Regions from separate parts of the Pseudomonas sp. BN414 genome, predicted to be linked through region 2. Evidence: riboswitches for the same ligand, from Rfam matches in the RefSeq annotation. Region 2 holds a riboswitch; the other holds the start of a gene.
What was found. Region 2 has a riboswitch for cobalamin ahead of btuB (TonB-dependent vitamin B12 receptor). Riboswitches for the same ligand answer to the same signal wherever they lie in the genome.
Positions count from the first base shown of each region.

Region 1 (3,462 bases), on a different contig from region 2:
AACTCCAGGTGTCAGGAGAGGCGGCCAGGCGTTCGCCGGCCTCTTGGATGCTGATGTCACGCGACAGCAAGCGGCCGAAGCCGGCACCGCCGCGCTCGAAAAGGTCGTAACGGCCGGGGGCGACGGCCAGCAGTGTGAAGGGCGCCACATGAGCCGAGGCGCAGGAGCGCGGGCAACCGCTGAGATGAACCACCGCATCAGCCGGCAGCAGGGGCGCCAGGGCCAGTGCATCGGACTTGGTATCCGCCAGGCCCTTGGCGCAACCGGCTGAACCGGTGCAAGCGACCAGGCGCGCCAGCGGGGCAGTCGCATCGGTGACCAGGCCGAGGTCGCCCATGGCCTGCAGGACCGTTTCGGGATCGCGGACATTGGGCAGCAGCACCGATTGCCAAGGCGTCAGGCGCAGGCTGCTGTCGCCCAGGCTGTCGGCGAGATCGGCCAGCGCCTTGAGTTGCGTGGCATCCAGTCGGCCGAGTACGGGCGCGCCACCCACGTGGCGACCATAGCGAATGCCGAGATGGGCGAAGGGCTGCGGGGCGGGGCGGTGCCAGTCACCCGCGGGCAGCAGGGGGACGTCCAGCCGTTGTTGCAAGCGCAGCAGCAAGTCGCCTTCCGGGTACACGGCGAGCAGGTGGCGCATGCGCGTCTGATCGGGTGTCGCCAGTTCAAGGAAAAGGTCCAGCAGGGCTTCCACCAGAGCGGGTACCTGTTCGCGCGCTACGGCGGCCAGGGCAGCGACGTCATCCTTAGATTGCGGCGGACAGCCCCCCAGACCGAAGGCGAATGGCGCGTGCTCGCCGGAACCCATCGCCGAGAGCCAGAGATCGTGGGGGTGCTCAAGCATCGCCATCGACTCGCCGCCATCCAGCAGCAGGGCGAACTTCGGCGACAGGGCATGGAAGTGCTGCTTGTCCTGCAGCAGCGCAAGAATCCGCTCGGCCAGGGGCGAGATATCCACAAGGGCGGATGGGTCGAGGCCGGCGAGTGGACTGACCATCAGGTTGCGCACATCGTCGGCGCCGGGGGAATCGGCACCCAGGCGTGCAGCGAGCAAGGCATCGATCAGCGCCTGCTCGGCGCCGGCTTTCACACCACGAATCTGCAGGTTGGCGCGATTGGTGGCTTCGATCACGCCGCCGGCATGCTGGCTTGCGGCTGTCGCGACCGCGCGGGCCTGCTCGGCATCCAGGCGGCCGCAGGGCAGTTTGATCCGGCAGATGCCGCCGTCCTTCGCCTGGACGATACGCAGCATCCCCGGGCATGCCGAGGGACGGACGGATGGCGCTGTGGGCTGGGCGTGTTTCACTCAGGTCACCATGGTTGGCGTCGCGGCGACCCGGTTCCCTGATTCAGGGACAACGTTGCATCGATACACCCCGCTCGATGCGTACACACGCGACTGGTTTCACCGGCAGGTCTCCTGGCTGGCAGGTCGTCATCCACTGCGGCCTTCCCGGGTTTCCCCAGTGACCTCGATTGCATGGACTCGCTGCTTACAGTTGCGGGGGCAGCCACGGTTTGTCCGTGTTCCCTTTAAGCCGGAGCGACTGTGCGCCGCGCCGGCAACCGATGAAGGGCGCTATTATGCCCGCTTTGCCCGGACCTATGAAAAGGCTGCCTGTCGGGAGCTGAATGTCTGTGGCGTTTTTCGGAATCGAGGACAGCGAATGCAGCCCTGGCTGACAGTGGTGGGGATAGGTGAAGACGGCTACGCAGGCCTGGGCAAGGCTGCGCGCCATGCCTTGCTGGGGGCCGTTGAAGTGGTCGGCGGACCGCGCCAACTCGACCTGCTGCCGCGTTGCATCAGCGCCCGCCGCAGTCCCTGGCCAAGCCCCTTCTCCCTGGCGCCCGTCCTGGAAAAGCGCGGCACGCCGATCTGCGTGCTGGCCAGCGGCGACCCCATGCTGTTCGGTGTCGGCGCCAGCCTTGCGCGGCAGGTCGCGGTGGAAGAAATGCAGGTGATTCCGGCGCCGTCGTCCTACTCCCTGGCGGCCGCCCGGCTGGGCTGGCCGCTGCAGGAGGTGACCCTGCTTTCCGTTGTCGCCCGTCCGCTGGCGGCGCTCAATGCCCACCTGCACGAGGGTGCCCGCCTGCTGGTGCTGAGCAACGATGGCCGCAGCCCGGCAGCCATCGCCAGCCTGTTGGTCGAGGTGGGCTATGGCCCCAGCCGCCTGGTGGTCCTGGAGCATCTTGGTGGTGAACGTGAGCGCCACCTCGATGGCATCGCCAGCGACTGGTCCCTCGATGAGGTTGCTGCGCTCAATCTGGTCGCCCTCGAAATCCGTTCCGGCGAAGGCACACGCTCGCTGCCGTTGACCACCGGCCTACCCGACGACGCCTATCGCCACGACGGGCAGCTCACCAAGCGTGACGTCCGCGCCATCACCCTGGCGCGCCTGGCGCCGCGCCCCGGCGAAATGCTCTGGGATGTGGGCGCCGGTTGCGGTTCCATCGGCATCGAGTGGATGCGCGCGCACCCGAGCTGTCGCGCCATCGCCATCGAAGCCAACGAAGGCCGCCAGGCGCATATCCGTCACAACCGCGACGCCCTCGGCGTACCCGGCTTGCAACTGGTGGCGGGCCAGGCCCCGCTGGCGCTGGAAGGCCTGCCGGAGCCGGATGCCATCTTCATCGGCGGTGGCGTCACCGAACCCGGCGTGCTCGCCACCTGCTGGAGCCAGCTCAAACCGGGCGGCCGCCTGATCGCCAACGCCGTCACCCTGCAGAGCGAAGCCACACTGGTGGCCTTCCGTGAAAACCACGGCGGCGAGCTCACCCGCATCGCCATTGCCCAGGCCCAGCCGCTGGGCGGCTTCGATACCTGGCGCTCGGCGCTGCCGATCACGTTGCTGGAAGTGGTGAAGCCTGGCGACGACGTGGCGCAACGATGAAACGCATCCTCCTGCTGGGCGGCGTCACCGAAGCGCTCGCTGTGGCGCGCCGCCTCGGTCCCGAGCATGTCTACAGCCTCGCTGGCCTCGGCAAGGTGCCGGATGACCTCCCCTGCCAGGTGCGTGTGGGCGGTTATGGCGGCGTGGATGGGCTGGCCCGCTACATTGCGGAAGAGGGCATCGATCTGCTGGTCGATGCCACCCATCCCTACGCCGCGCAGATCAGCCGGAACGGCTCGGCTGCCGCCGAAATAGCGGGTGTTGCCTGTTGGGCGCTGCGGCGTCCAGGCTGGCAGGCAGGCCCTGAAGATGACTGGCGCGAAATCGCCGACTGGGCCGGGCTGATCGATGCCCTGAAGGATTTTCGTCGCCCGTTCTTCACCCTCGGCCGCGAGCCGCTGGAACACATGCACGAGATCCCCGCGCAGCAGCACTGGACCGTGCGCTGCCTGCAAGGGCAGCCAGCAGGACCTCGTTACGAGGTGATAGGCGCGCGCGGTCCATTCAGCCTCGAAGGCGAGCGCGAGTTGTTCGCGCGGCTGCAAAGCGATGTGCTGATCAGCAAGAACAG
Region 1 covers NZ_SSOL01000070.1:107,124-110,585, reverse strand. The annotation lists gene cobG (precorrin-3B synthase) at 1-1,306, opposite strand, end outside; cobalamin riboswitch at 1,393-1,586, opposite strand; gene cbiE (precorrin-6y C5,15-methyltransferase (decarboxylating) subunit CbiE) at 1,668-2,891, shown strand; gene E8E95_RS17790 (cobalt-precorrin-6A reductase) at 2,888-3,462, shown strand, end outside.
Region 1: linked by a shared signal. The riboswitch ahead of cobG (precorrin-3B synthase) and the one ahead of btuB (TonB-dependent vitamin B12 receptor) in region 2 are both predicted to bind cobalamin.

Region 2 (3,462 bases):
GCGCAGGTCCACCGTGGCATAGCCGGCGACACGCTCGCGGTTGGCCAAGTCGTTGTAGCTGCGCCCTTCGGCATGCAGGGTGGCACCAATGCCGAAGCGACCAAGGCGGCGGTCCAGATCGAGGTTGAAGATTTCCCGCGCGCGACGCGGCAGATCGTTGCCCGAATTGACGCCCGACTCACGGTTCTCAGGATCGAGGAAGGTCGCGTTGGCGTTCCAGTCCCACCCCAGCCACTGGCTACCCACTACCAGCTCCAGGCCGTCGATGCGTGCCTTGCCGATGTTGTTGGGGCCGCCGTAAAGGCCAAGGCTGGAGTCGTAGGCGATCAGGTCGTCCACATGGGTGCGATAGGCATTGATGGACCAGCGACCCCAATCATGCTGACCGGCAAGGCCGGCCTCGAAGCTTTCCGAGGTTTCCGCGTCCAGGTCGGGATTGCCGTAGCCGGGGTAGTAAAGCTCGTTGAAGCTGGGCGCCTTGAAGGCGGTGCCGTAGCTCAGGCTGAAGCGCACCGCGTCGGTCAGCGCGTAGCCCCAGGCGGCATTGCCGGTGTCGTGGGTACCGAATTGTTCGTTGTCGTCACGACGCAGGCTGAGCTGCCAGTCCTGGCGACCGTACTCGCCCAGGTACTGGGCGAACCAGCCCTTGTTCAGGCGCGAGTCCTTGTCGAAGGCGGTGGAACTGCTGATCCGGTCGCGCTGCCAGTCGTAGCCCAGGGTCAGCACGTGCCCCTCGGCCAGGGTCAGGTCGTTGAGCCAGGAAGCACTGTCGCGCTTGGAATTGAAACGCGCGTCGAAGACGCCGTCGGTTTCGCTGGTGGTCTTGTCTTCGCTACGCCCCGCCTGCAGGGTCACGTCCCAGATTTCCGCAGGGCTGAAACGCGCGCGGCCGCCCAGCAACTCCTGGCGGTTGTCGGCATTGGCGTTGTGCCCGCCGAGGGGGTGGAAATAGCCGAACTGGTCGATATCGTCGTAGTCGTTGTGGGCCTTTGCGCGCATCAACGTGCCATCGAGTTCCAGGCCGTTCTCGAAGCGATAGCCCGCGCGCAAGCTGCCGGAAAGATTGCGGTAGCCGTCCGCATCGGGCTCGTAGTAGTCGCTGCCCTGCCGGCGTGAATTGATGCCGTCGGTGTCCTGGCTGCTGACGCCGAGGTTGTACCAGCCCTTGTCGTCACCACCTGAAACGCCGGCGCTGCCTTCATAGCTGTCATGGGTGCCGTAACCAGCGGAGAACCAGGGCTTGGCACCACCCTTTCCGCCCTTGCGGGTGAATATCTGAATGACGCCGCCGATGGCTTCCGAGCCATAGAGGCTGGAGCGCGGGCCGCGAACCACTTCGATGCGTTCGATCAGCTCAACCGGCAGGTCCTGGAAGGCCGTGATGCCGGCGCTCACCGAACCCACCTTGATGCCATCGATCAACACCAGGACGTGGTCGGACTCGCTGCCGCGCAGGAAAACGGTGGTGTTCTTGCCCGGTCCACCGTTGTTGCTGAGGGTCACCCCCGGCACTTTCTGCAGAAGCTCAGGCACCGAGCGCGCCTGGCTGCGTTCGATCTCTTCGCGGTCAATGACCGTGCTGGCGGCCAGGCTGGCCCGCACCGGCCGCTCGCTACGGGTCGCGGTGACCACCTGCTCGTCCAGCGTCAGGGGCGCTGCGACCAGCAAGGGAGAAATAGAGGAACTGCCGAGCAGCGCAAGCGCCGCCGGCCTGATGAAAGGCTTGCGAATCAAGATAGGGATCTCCGTCGTGCCACCCGCGCGACATCTATAAAGGGAACTGCATGCGGATGACTCCGATGCCCTGTTTGCGACAGGCCGGTCTCCGGGCTTGCGAGTGGAGCCGAAGCTCCCGTGCCGCGCCTTCCCATGCCTGGGGCACAGTGGCCGATTGCGGCGTTCTACTCGCCTACCGTTGCGGGGGCAGCGCCGGATTCTTCGAAGGAATGTACCGGCTTCCCTGTTTCACCCCTTTAGCACAAGCCAAGGGGCACCTGAGGCAGCGGCGAAGGTTAGAGGGTGCGCGGGGTAGCGTCAAATCGGATGGCGGCGTTCCCAGCGAATCGAACTCCTAGGGTGGAAGTCGCTTTTCACTTCCACCAGCGGTGTTGCCGGCGAGCGCTGGTGGTGGATCGGTAAAGCGTGATCCACGCTACGTTGTCCCCTTCATTCGCGCTTGACATCACCCGCAAGGGCGGGACGCGCAGCGTGTAGGGTGGAAGTCACTGTTCACGTCCACTTGCTCCGCTACCCCATGACATCGATGGTGGAGCGGCAATGCGTGATTCACCCGCTATGCCACCATCGCCGACGACCTGACCCGCCCCAACGCGGCCACCAACTCATCCACCTGTTCCGAACTGAACAGGCCATCCGGCCCGGCGGGAGTCAGGTCGGTAAAGGGGGACTCGTACAACCGGCTGGCCTCCATCACGCCAAACTCCGTCAGGTGCTGGATCACCAGATTGGCAAACTCCAGTTGGTTGCCGCTCAGGGTCCTGCCGCCGATGAAGCCAGACAAGGCTTCGACCGCAGCTTCCCGGTCCAGCCCCACCAGCGAGCGCACGAACAGCCCCAGACCATGGGCCTGCTCCTTGGCGCGGTGGATTTCGCCGGCACCGCCACCGCTCTCCACCAGCATCTGCTCCAGGGCCTCCAGGTCCATCGCCGTCAGCGGCTGATTACGCCGCAGCTTGCGCAAGGACAAATGATCCTCATGGGCACGCAGAAACGCGCGGGCCTTCTCACGGAAGCGCTCGAAGCTGGCCGGGGTGGTCATCGACGGCATGACCGTCTCGCTGATATCCCCCAGCTCATCCTCGAAGTTGCTGTACACCACCGTCCCCTTGCGCTTCTCCAGCAGCTTGATCAGAGCGCGCAGCTTGCGCCGGGCCTGCTCCAGCATTGAGACAGTGACGTCCTGCCACCACTCCTCGCCGGCTACCGCTTCGATCAATAACACCTGCTCGGCGATGGCCGGAATGCTGGTCTGCTCCAGCAACGCTCCGGCAATCTCTCGGACCTTTTCACTCAGACGGGCAAAGCCCGGCTCGGCATTCAGCACGCAGAACTGAAGGCGCAACAACAACAGGTCGAAGCGCTTGGCCTCCTCATCCTCGTCCGGCAGTGTGCTGGGAAGTCCGGAAATGTGCTCACTCAAGTCGCGCAGACTGGCGTCATCCAGGGCTTGCCAGGCATCCATCCGGGCGAAGCGCTCCACCCAACGGCGCTTCGGGCGCACCAGGAAGTTATCCAGCGACATGCCCGCTACCCGCTCCTGCAACATCGCGGCAGTGTCCTCACGCAGTTGCTCATTGCTGAACACCGCCGAGTAACCGCCATGGGGTTCGCGCACATCGCCCCCGGCACGCTGACGATCCAGAGCAGAGAGCAGCTCCAGGCGCGTCTTGAACAAACGCTGGCCCAGCGGTTCGGTCAACGAGCCCTCCGTGGGCTCGGGGT
Region 2 covers NZ_SSOL01000025.1:5,941-9,402, reverse strand. The annotation lists gene btuB (TonB-dependent vitamin B12 receptor) at 1-1,731, opposite strand, end outside; cobalamin riboswitch at 1,799-2,013, opposite strand; gene E8E95_RS02475 (DEAD/DEAH box helicase family protein) at 2,294-3,462, opposite strand, start outside.